DNA from 3 places in the Mesorhizobium sp. RSR565B genome. Region 3 is predicted to be linked to each of the others. Evidence: predicted binding sites of a transcription regulator. Region 3 holds the regulator's gene; each other region holds the start of a gene.
The links. The regulator PhoB, encoded in region 3, activates phosphate uptake and scavenging genes when phosphate is short. The targets are predictions, from matches to a motif close to TGTCATNNANCTGTCAT.

Region 1 (3,272 bases), 850 kb from region 3:
GTTGCCGTCGTCGCCGTCTGCGTGATCTGGGCGGGAATAGAAGTCGCCTCCGGCACGCCGTTCTGGGGTGTCATCGCGCTCGGCTTTGCTGCCTACGCGGTGTGGCAGTTCTTCTATCTTTACAAGCCGGTGGAGGAGAGCAAGGCTGCGCCTGATCGACCGAAGACCGGCGAAGCGAAGGCGGACGCCGAACCGAAGGAATGAAGCGGCCGCGGCTCGGAAGAGCTTGCGGGTCGGACACTCGACACCTGGCGTATCGCCTACGTCGGTGATTGCCGGAATGTCCCTCGCTTCGTCATCCTAGGGTCTTCGCGACGGAGCTTCGCTCCTGCTTCGCCCTAGGATGACGAAGTTGAGAGGCCGACCTCGAAGACTTGCGATAGGAGACAAAACATGTCGAAACTGCTCGTCAAAGCCGACAAGGGCCATGGCCGCGTCGCGCATGTCACGCCCAACAGCGCCGGATGGACCTATGTCGGCTTCGACCTGCACCGGCTGAAGCCGGGCGAGACCGCATCCGGCAAGACGCAGGATCGCGAAGTCTGCCTGGTGTTCGTCACCGGCAAGGGCACGGCAAAGGCCGGCGGCCGGGAACTCGGCCTGCTCGGCGAGCGCATGTCGCCCTTCGAGGGCAAGCCGTGGTCGGTCTATATCCCGGAGGGTTCGGACTGGTCGGTCACCGCCGACACCGATCTCGAACTCGCGGTCTGCTCGGCGCCGGGCCTGGGCGGCGGCTTGCCCGTTCGCGTCATCGCACCCGACGACCTCGGCCAGGAGACTCGGGGCAAAGGCACCAACACGCGCTACGTCACCAACATATTGCCCGAGGGCAAGCCCGCCGACTCGCTGCTGGTGGTCGAGGTCATCACGCCCGGCGGCCACACATCGAGCTACCCGCCGCACAAGCACGACCAGGACAATCTCCCTGCCGAATCCTATCTTGAGGAAACCTATTACCACCGCCTCAACCCGCCGCAGGGCTTTGCCTTCCAGCGGGTCTACACCGACGCCGACAAGTCGGGCGCCCGCGAACTGGACGAGGCGATGGCGATCGAGGACGGCGATGTCGTGCTGGTGCCCAAGGGCTATCATCCGTGCGCGGCCTGTCACGGCTACGACCTCTATTACCTTAACGTCATGGCCGGGCCGAAGCGGACGTGGAAGTTCCACAACGCGCCCGAGCACGAGTGGCTGATGAAGGCCTGATCGGCCTTCGCTTGCGGCGGAAGCTGTTGGTCCAGCAGCGAAAAATCGTCGGCTAAGGACCTGCGGGGTCGATTTGCCTTCGAAAACCCGCATAAGCTTCGTCAATCCGTCATGGAAATCACCTATGGCAGCGGGCTGACGAGGATTTTCGATGCGCTACGCCATCTATTTCACCCCGATGCAGGACGAGCCGCTGGCGCGGATCGCCGCCAACTGGCTGGGTCGCGACCCCTTTGGCGCCGCCACCAGGCCGGTCGAGGCGGTGGGCGAGCTGTCGGCGGCCGAAGTCGCCTTTCACACCGCATCGGCGCGGCGCTACGGTTTTCATGCGACGCTGAAAGCGCCCTTCCGGTTGGCCGCCAACGAAACTGAAAGCTCGTTGCGCGCGGCGCTGGACGCCTTTGCCGAAGCAACGCCGACGGTCACCATCCCGCGCCTGGTCGTCAGCCAGATCGATGGTTTCTTCGCTTTGCTGCCGGAAGGCCCGCTGCCGCCGCTCAACCGTTTCGCCGATGATGTCGTGCTTAGCTTCGACCGTTTTCGCGCGCCGCTCACCGAGGCCGAGATCGAGCGGCGCAGCCCGGATTCGCTGAAGCCGGCCGAGTTCCGCAATCTCTGCCAGTGGGGCTATCCCTATGTGTTTGAGACCTTTCGCTTCCACATGACACTGTCCGGCCGGGCCGGGCCGCAGGAAAGCCAACGTCTGCGCGCGGCAATTGACAGCCTGTTCGCCGATGTGCTGCAGCAGCCGGTGCTGGTGGATGCGCTGACGCTGTTCGTCGAAACCGAACCGGGCGCTCCGTTCATGGTGCTTTCGCATCATGCGCTCGGCCGCCGCGCTGCCCGAAAAACCGCCTGACCGCAATTCGTCCGAGTAAGCAAGGACTGCCTGAATGACCGCCGAAACTGTTCTCCACAACGCCCGCATCGTGCTTGCCGACGAGATCGTCGAAGGGTCGCTCGTGCTGCGCGACGGTTTTATCTCCGGCATCGACGCCGGCACCGGCCACACCGGCGGGAACATGGCTGGCGAGGATATGGGCGGCGACTACATCATTCCCGGCCTGGTCGAACTGCACACCGACCATCTCGAAGGCCACTATGCGCCGCGGCCGAAAGTGCGCTGGAACCCGATCGCCGCCGTCCTTGCCCATGACGCGCAGGTGGCCACCGCCGGCATCACCACCGTCCTCGACGCCTTGCGCGTCGGCATGGACGAGGACGCCGACCTTACCTCCGACGATATCCGCAAGCTGGCCGATGCGATCGAGGACAGCGTCGCGAAAGACCGATTGCGGGCCGATCATTTCCTGCACCTGCGCTGCGAGGTCTCGGCGCCGGATTGCTTGCGGGCTTTCGCCAATTTCGATGGCGACGAGCGGGTCAAACTGGCCTCGCTGATGGACCATGCGCCGGGACAGCGCCAGTTCGTCAATCTCGAGACCTACGCCTATTACTACCAGCGCAAGCTGAAGCTGACCGATCGCGACTTCCAATTGTTCTGCGAAAAGCGGATGTCGGAATCAGCGAAGAATTCGGGACCGAACCGGGTGGCGATATCAGCCGCCTGCAACGAGCGGGGCATTGTGCTGGCGAGCCATGACGACGCCACATCGGGCCATGTCGACGAAGCGATCGAGCAGGGCGTGCGCGTCGCGGAATTCCCGACCACGCTGGAAGCCGCCAAGGCCTCGAAGGATGCCGGGCTCGGCGTACTGATGGGCGCGCCCAACGTCATGCGCGGCTCCTCGCATTCGGGCAATGTCTCGGCCCGCACGCTGGCCGGCGACGGCCTGCTCGACATATTGTCGTCCGACTACATTCCCTTCAGCCTGATCCAGTCGGCCTTCTTCCTCGGCGACGTCGTCGAGGGCATTTCCCTGCCGCAGGCGGTTGCGATGGTGTCGAAGAATCCGGCCGAGGCGATCGGCCTCAACGACCGCGGCGTCATCGAACAGGGCCGCCGCGCCGATCTGGTGCGTGTGCGGGTCGACGACCATGTGCCGGTCGTGCGCACTGTCTGGCGCCAAGGGCGCCGGGTCGCCTGATGGTCTCGGCGTCGATCG
Region 2 (3,272 bases), 2.4 Mb from region 3:
TCCCCTGGTTCCAGCCCCTGCAAGGCTATACCCGTCCAGGCTTGCCGACATAGGCATTCGCGACATCCGGCGACGAGTCCTGGGCAGCCTTACGCGCGGCAGTCTAGCGCGCCGCGACATTGTTGCGGTGCACAAAAATCACTAGATAAAGAGAGACAAACAGGGGTGAATGCGATGAGTGAAACCAGCCATCATGTCGTTGTCGTCGGCGCAGGGTTCGGCGGTCTTGAACTCACCCGGGCGCTGGCCGGCGCACCCGTGCGCATCACCATGATCGACAAGCGCAACCATCACCTTTTCCAGCCGCTGCTCTACCAGGTGGCGACCACCTCGCTGGCGACCTCGGAAGTTGCCTGGCCGATCCGTCATCTGCTGCGCAAGCGCGAGGACGTGACGACTCTGCTCGGCAACGTCACCGGCGTCGACCGTCCAGGCAAACGCGTGCTGCTTGAGGACGGCAGTTCTGTTCCCTACGACACGCTGGTGCTCGCCACCGGCGCGCGTCATGCTTATTTCGGCCACGACGAATGGGAGCCTTTCGCGCCTGGGCTGAAGACGCTTGAAGACGCAACCACCATTCGCCGGCGCATCCTGCTCGCCTTCGAGCAGGCCGAGCGCGAGACCGATCCGGCCAAGCGCCAGGCACTGCTGACACTGGTCATCGTCGGCGGCGGCCCGACCGGCGTGGAGCTTGCCGGCACCATTGTCGAACTCGCGCACGAAACGCTGCGCGGCGAATTCCGCAACATCGACACGCGTGAGGCGCGTGTGGTGCTGGTCGAGGCCGGAGACAGGATCCTCGCCAATTTCGCGCCAAAGCTGTCCGACTATGCGCGCAAGGCGCTGGAGCGGCGGGGCGTCACGGTCGAGCTTGGCCGCGCCGTCACGCGCCTCGATGCCGAAGGCGTCGTCTTTGGCGATACGCATCTGCCGGCGCGAACCATCCTGTGGGCCGCCGGCGTAGCGGCTTCGCCCGCGGGAGAGTGGCTGGGCGCGCCGGTGGACCGGGCGGGCAGGGTTATGGTCGAGCCCGATCTGACCGTGCCGAACAGTCCGGAGATCTTCGTCATCGGCGACACAGCGCATGTCTTGCGGCCGGACGGCAAGCCGGTGCCAGGCGTGGCGCCCTCGGCCAAGCAGGAGGGCAAGCATGTTGCCGCGACGATCAGGGCGCGGCTGGCCGGCGATAGCGCGCCGCGCCCTTTCCGCTACAAACATGCCGGCGACCTGGCGACGATCGGAAAGTGGGCAGCCGCGATCGATTTCGGCCGGATCAAGCTCACGGGATGGCTTGCCTGGTGGCTGTGGGGCGTGGCGCATATCTACTTCCTGATCGGTTTTCGCAACCGGCTCTCGGTGTCGCTTAGCTGGCTATGGATCTATTTCACCGGCCAGCGCAGCGCGCGGCTGATCACCCAGGGCGACGATGACAAGGGCTGAGGTTCTCAACCGCGGCCAAGGATATTCATCCAGCCGTCACCTTTTGCTGATCGACTGACTTCCCGATGGACATGGCCGGTTTTCGGCGCGAAGCTTCCGCCCGGGGCTGGGATCTTGTCACGTCGCTGGGAAGGAAAACCAATGCCGCATCTCAATTACCCCGTCTCCCGCCGTAGTTTTCTTGCCGGTACGGCCGCCAGCGGGGCGCTGATCATGCTCCATCCGTTTTCCGCCCGCGCGCAGGCCAATCAGGCGCATCTGAGGATCATGGAGACCACCGACATCCATGTGAATGTGCTGCCTTACGACTACTACGCCGACAAAGCCAACGACACGATGGGCCTGTCACGGACGGCCTCACTGATCGCGGCGGTGCGCAAGGAAGCCACCAATGCGATGCTGATCGACAATGGCGATCTTTTGCAGGGCAATCCGATGGGCGATTACATCGCCTATGAGAAGGGCCTCAAGGAAGGCGATCTGCATCCGATCATGAAGGGCATGAACCTGCTGGGCTATGAATGCTCGACGCTCGGCAATCACGAGTTCAATTACGGCCTGTCGTTCCTCGACAAGGTGCTGGCCGGAGCCAATTTCCCCTTCGTCTGCGCCAATCTGATCCGCGGCACCGAGCTTGCCGCCAAACCGCGCGACGACAAGCTCTACCTCAAGCCCTATGTCATCCTCGACAAGAAGATCAAGGACGGGTCGGGCGCCGAGCAGCCGATCAAGATCGGCATCATCGGCTTTGTGCCGCCGCAGATCATGGTCTGGGACCTGAAGAACCTGGAAGGCAATGTCAGGACGCGCGACATCGTCGAGGCGGCCAGGGCATGGGTGCCGCAGATCAAGGAGGAGGGCGCCGACATCGTCATCGCGCTCTCGCATTCCGGCATCGATATCAAGCAGGGCGACGGCATGGAGAACGCCTCCTTCTTCGTCGCCGGCGTCGAAGGCATCGATGCGGTGTTCACCGGCCATCAGCATCTCGTCTTCCCCGGCAAGAAGGATTTTCAGGCGCTCGAAGGCGTCGACACCGAGAAAGGCACGCTGCAGGGCAAGCCCGCCGTGATGGGCGGTTTCTGGGGCTCGCATATGGGACTGATCGATCTGCTTCTGGAACGGGACGGATCGAAATGGCGCGTAGCCTCGGCCACATCGGAGGCAAGGCCGATCTACCAGCGCGTCGACAAGGCAAACAAGCCGACGGTGGCGGACGACCAGCGCGTCGTCGATGCGCTGAAGGCGGACCATGAGGCGACACTTGCCTATGTCCGCCGACCGGTCGGCAAGACCTCGGCGCCGCTCTATTCCTATTTCGCGCTGGTCGCCGACGATCCGTCGGTGCAGATCGTCAACCAGGCGCAGAGCTGGTACCTCAAGGACATATTGAAGAGCACGCAGTGGAAGGATGTGCCGCTGCTGTCGGCGGCAGCACCCTTCAAGGCCGGCGGGCGCAACGGCGCCGACTACTATACCGACGTGCCGGTGGGCGACATCGCCATCAAGAACGTCGCCGACCTCTATCTCTATCCGAACACGGTGCGCGCCGTCGAAATCACCGGCGCGCAAGTGAAGGAATGGCTGGAAATGTCGGCCGGCATTTTCAGGAAGATCGAGCCGGGCAAGGCCGACCAGGCGCTCATCGACACCGAATTCCCGTCCTACAATTTCGATGTGATCGATGGCGTCAGCTACGGAATAGACCTGTCGCAGCTGCCGAAATACGATGCCAAGGGTGGCGTCGCCAATGCCGGCTCGAACCGCATCGTCGGCCTCAGCTTCGACGGCAAGCCTATTGATCCGGCAGCGAAATTCGTCGTCGCCACCAA
Region 3 (3,272 bases):
ACCTTCCTGCGCTGCCTCAACCGCATGAACGACACCATCGATTCGGCGCGGGTGACCGGCAAGATCACGCTCGATGAAGACGACATCTACGACAAGAACATCGATGTCGTCGAACTGCGCGCCCGCGTCGGCATGGTGTTCCAGAAACCCAACCCGTTCCCGAAGTCGATCTACGAGAACGTCGCCTACGGCCCGCGCATCCATGGGCTGGCCAAGCGCAAGTCCGACATGGACCAGATCGTCGAGCAGAGCCTCAAGAAGGCAGCGATCTGGAACGAGGTCAAGGACCGCCTGCAGGAGCCCGGCACCGGCCTGTCCGGCGGCCAGCAGCAGCGCCTGTGCATCGCGCGCGCCATCGCCGTGTCGCCGGAGGTGATCCTGATGGACGAGCCCTGCTCGGCGCTCGATCCGATCGCCACCGCCCGTGTCGAGGAGCTGATCGACGAACTGCGCCAGAACTACACGATCGTCATCGTCACCCACTCGATGCAGCAGGCGGCGCGCGTGTCGCAGCGCACGGCGATGTTCCATCTCGGCTATCTCGTCGAGGAGGGCGCCACCGACAAGATGTTCACCAACCCCGACGACAAGCGCACCCAGGACTACATTACCGGCCGCTTCGGCTGAGCCGTCCGGCGGGTGAATTTTCAGGCACGAGGACCAAGATCATGGGTGAACATACCGTCGCCTCCTTCGATGAAGAGCTCGGGCAGATCAGCAAGCTGATCCGCGACATGGGCGATCTGGCAGGCTCGATGGTCAGCGGCTCGACCAGGGCGCTGCTCAATTCGGACAATGCGCTGGCACAGCGTGTCGTTTCCGACGACGCCATCATGGATGCGCGCCAGCGCGAACTGGACGACCGCGCCATCACGCTGATCGCCAAGCGCCAGCCGATGGCCAACGATCTGCGCGCCGTGGTCGGCTCGATCCGCATGGCCGGCGACCTCGAGCGCATCGGCGATCTCGCCAAGAACATCGCCAAACGCGTCGGCACCGTGGGCTTGAGCGTCACGCCGCGCGACCTCTCGCACTCCATCGATGCCATGGCGCAGCTGGTGCTGATCCAGGTGCAAGGCGTCGTCGAGGAATATGCCGCCACCGATGCGGCAGCTCTTGCAAAACTCAGGAATGACGACGAGCGCATCGACGTCAAATACACGTCCGTGTTTCGTGAGCTCTTGACCTACATGATGGAAGACCCTCGCAACATCACCGCCTGCACGCATCTCTTGTTCTGCGCCAAGAATCTTGAGCGCATCGGCGATCATGTCACCAACATCGCCGAAAATGCGTATTATGTGCTGACCGGCCAGCAATTGCCCGCCAATCGTCCGAAGCAGGACGAGACGGCGATGGCCACGCCGGCCTGATGAGGGTGAACTGCCTATGATCGCGCCACGCATCATGGTCGTGGAGGACGAGGAGCCGCTAGGCGTGCTCCTCCGCTACAACCTCGAATCCGAAGGCTATCACGTCGAGGTGGTGACACGCGGCGACGAGGCCGAGATCCGCCTGCAGGAAAACGTGCCCGATCTCCTGGTGCTCGACTGGATGGTGCCCGCTGTTTCCGGCATCGAGCTCTGCCGGCGGCTTAGAGTGCGGCCCGAAACCGAGCGGCTGCCGATCATCATGCTGACCGCGCGCGGTGAGGAAAGCGATCGCGTGCGCGGCCTGTCCACCGGTGCCGACGACTATCTGGTCAAGCCATTCTCGACGCCGGAGTTCATGGCGCGCGTGAAGGCGCTGCTGCGCCGGGCCAAGCCGGAAGTGCTGTCCAGCGTGCTCAAGGTCGGCGACATCGTGCTCGACCGCGAGTCGCACCGTGTCTACCGCAAGAAGAGCGAGATCAGGCTCGGACCGACCGAGTTCCGGCTGCTCGAATTCATGATGCGCCATCCCGGCCGCGTGTTCTCGCGCAGCCAGCTGCTCGACAATGTCTGGGGCGAGACGATCTACATCGACGAGCGAACCGTCGACGTCCATGTCGGGCGCTTACGCAAAGCGGTCAACAACGGCCGCATGCCGGATGTCATCCGTACCATTCGCGGCGCCGGCTACGCGATCAGGGAAGACTAGGATGCTGCGCGTCGCGCCGTTGCCGGCCATTCAGGCGACATGCTTGCCGGATTTGGCCTGAATGCCCGGCGCGAAAATCTCCTGATCGACGAAGCCGAGCGCGCGCATGGCACAGCCTTCGCGGATCAGCGGCAGCTCGTTGGGCTCGGTGTCGAAGGAGATCGATTTCGAGTGCTGGCCGCCGGCGGTCTGGGCGATCGCTTCGCGCAATGCCGGCTCGATCAGGTCGAAGGCGGCGGCGCTGACGCCAACCATGGCGACAGGCGCCGGGTCGATCAGCGCAAACAGGCTGCCGAGGCCGAAGCCGAGCGCCTCACCGGCCTTGCGATAGGCTTCGCGCTCCGGGCCATCGGTTTCGCGGGCGCGCGCGGCGAGTGCGCGCATATCAGCGTCGCCGATATCGACCGGCTCGGCATCTTCGCTCATCATTTTGGCGCTGCGCCAGATGGCGTAGTTTCCGGCATAGGCCTCGACGCAGCCGCGCCGCCCGCAGCGGCAGAGCGCGCCGCCCGGACGGTGGATCATGTGGCCGAACTCGCCGCCGGAGGAATGGGTGCCGGTGAACAGTTCGCCTTTCAGCACCAGCCCCATGCCGATGCCGTGCGACAAGAGGATCGCGATGAAATTGTCGCGGTAGCGCTCGGGCTGGCGCCATTGCAGGGCCACCGCCATCATATTGCAGTCGTTCTCCATGGTGGCAGGAATGCCGAATTCCGCTTCCAACATGTCGGCGAAGGCAATGTCGGTCAGTGGCGTGATTGGCGACCACAGCATGGCCCGCGCCTGCGAATCGGTGATGCCCTGGATGCCCATGGCAATGCGGGCGATGCTCTGGACATCGAGGTCCGGGTCCGCGAGACGCCGCCCGACGATTGCTACGCATTCGCCGATCAGCTCGTCGCGCGGCATGGTCAGCGTGTCGAGCCGGCGCTGTTCTTCCGCGACCACCTGGCCGGCATAGTCGATGACGGTGACGGAGAGGAAGTTCAGCGACAGCACCACGGTCATGACCGCCGCCGCTTCCGGGTTGAGGCCAAGGCCGACCTGCGGCCGGCCGCGTTTCAGCGAGCCGGTCTCGCCAGGCTTGCCTTCAATCAGGATGCCTTCTTGAATTAGATCAGACGAGATTGCCGATATCGTCGAATGGCTGAGGCCGGTGGTCGCCGCAATCTCGGTCCGCGACGGCTGGCCGG

Region 1: ACYG9R_RS09825 (DUF1045 domain-containing protein) is a predicted target of PhoB. The motif match lies at 1,303-1,319, and genes of this name have one in related genera.
Region 2: ACYG9R_RS25300 (bifunctional 2',3'-cyclic-nucleotide 2'-phosphodiesterase/3'-nucleotidase) is a predicted target of PhoB. The motif match lies at 1,464-1,480, and genes of this name have one in related genera.

The regions. Positions count from the first base shown of each region.
Region 1 covers NZ_JBTTIE010000001.1:2,051,184-2,054,455, reverse strand. Annotated here, with positions in the region: gene ACYG9R_RS09835 (hypothetical protein) at 1-204, shown strand, start outside; gene iolB (5-deoxy-glucuronate isomerase) at 394-1,206, shown strand; gene ACYG9R_RS09825 (DUF1045 domain-containing protein) at 1,358-2,065, shown strand; gene ACYG9R_RS09820 (alpha-D-ribose 1-methylphosphonate 5-triphosphate diphosphatase) at 2,100-3,254, shown strand; gene phnN (phosphonate metabolism protein/1,5-bisphosphokinase (PRPP-forming) PhnN) at 3,251-3,272, shown strand, end outside.
Region 2 covers NZ_JBTTIE010000001.1:5,262,069-5,265,340, forward strand. Annotated here, with positions in the region: gene ACYG9R_RS25295 (NAD(P)/FAD-dependent oxidoreductase) at 175-1,440, shown strand; gene ACYG9R_RS25300 (bifunctional 2',3'-cyclic-nucleotide 2'-phosphodiesterase/3'-nucleotidase) at 1,582-3,272, shown strand, end outside.
Region 3 covers NZ_JBTTIE010000001.1:2,901,234-2,904,505, forward strand. Annotated here, with positions in the region: gene pstB (phosphate ABC transporter ATP-binding protein PstB) at 1-627, shown strand, start outside; gene phoU (phosphate signaling complex protein PhoU) at 669-1,373, shown strand; gene phoB (phosphate regulon transcriptional regulator PhoB) at 1,390-2,079, shown strand; gene ACYG9R_RS14155 (ROK family protein) at 2,110-3,272, opposite strand, start outside.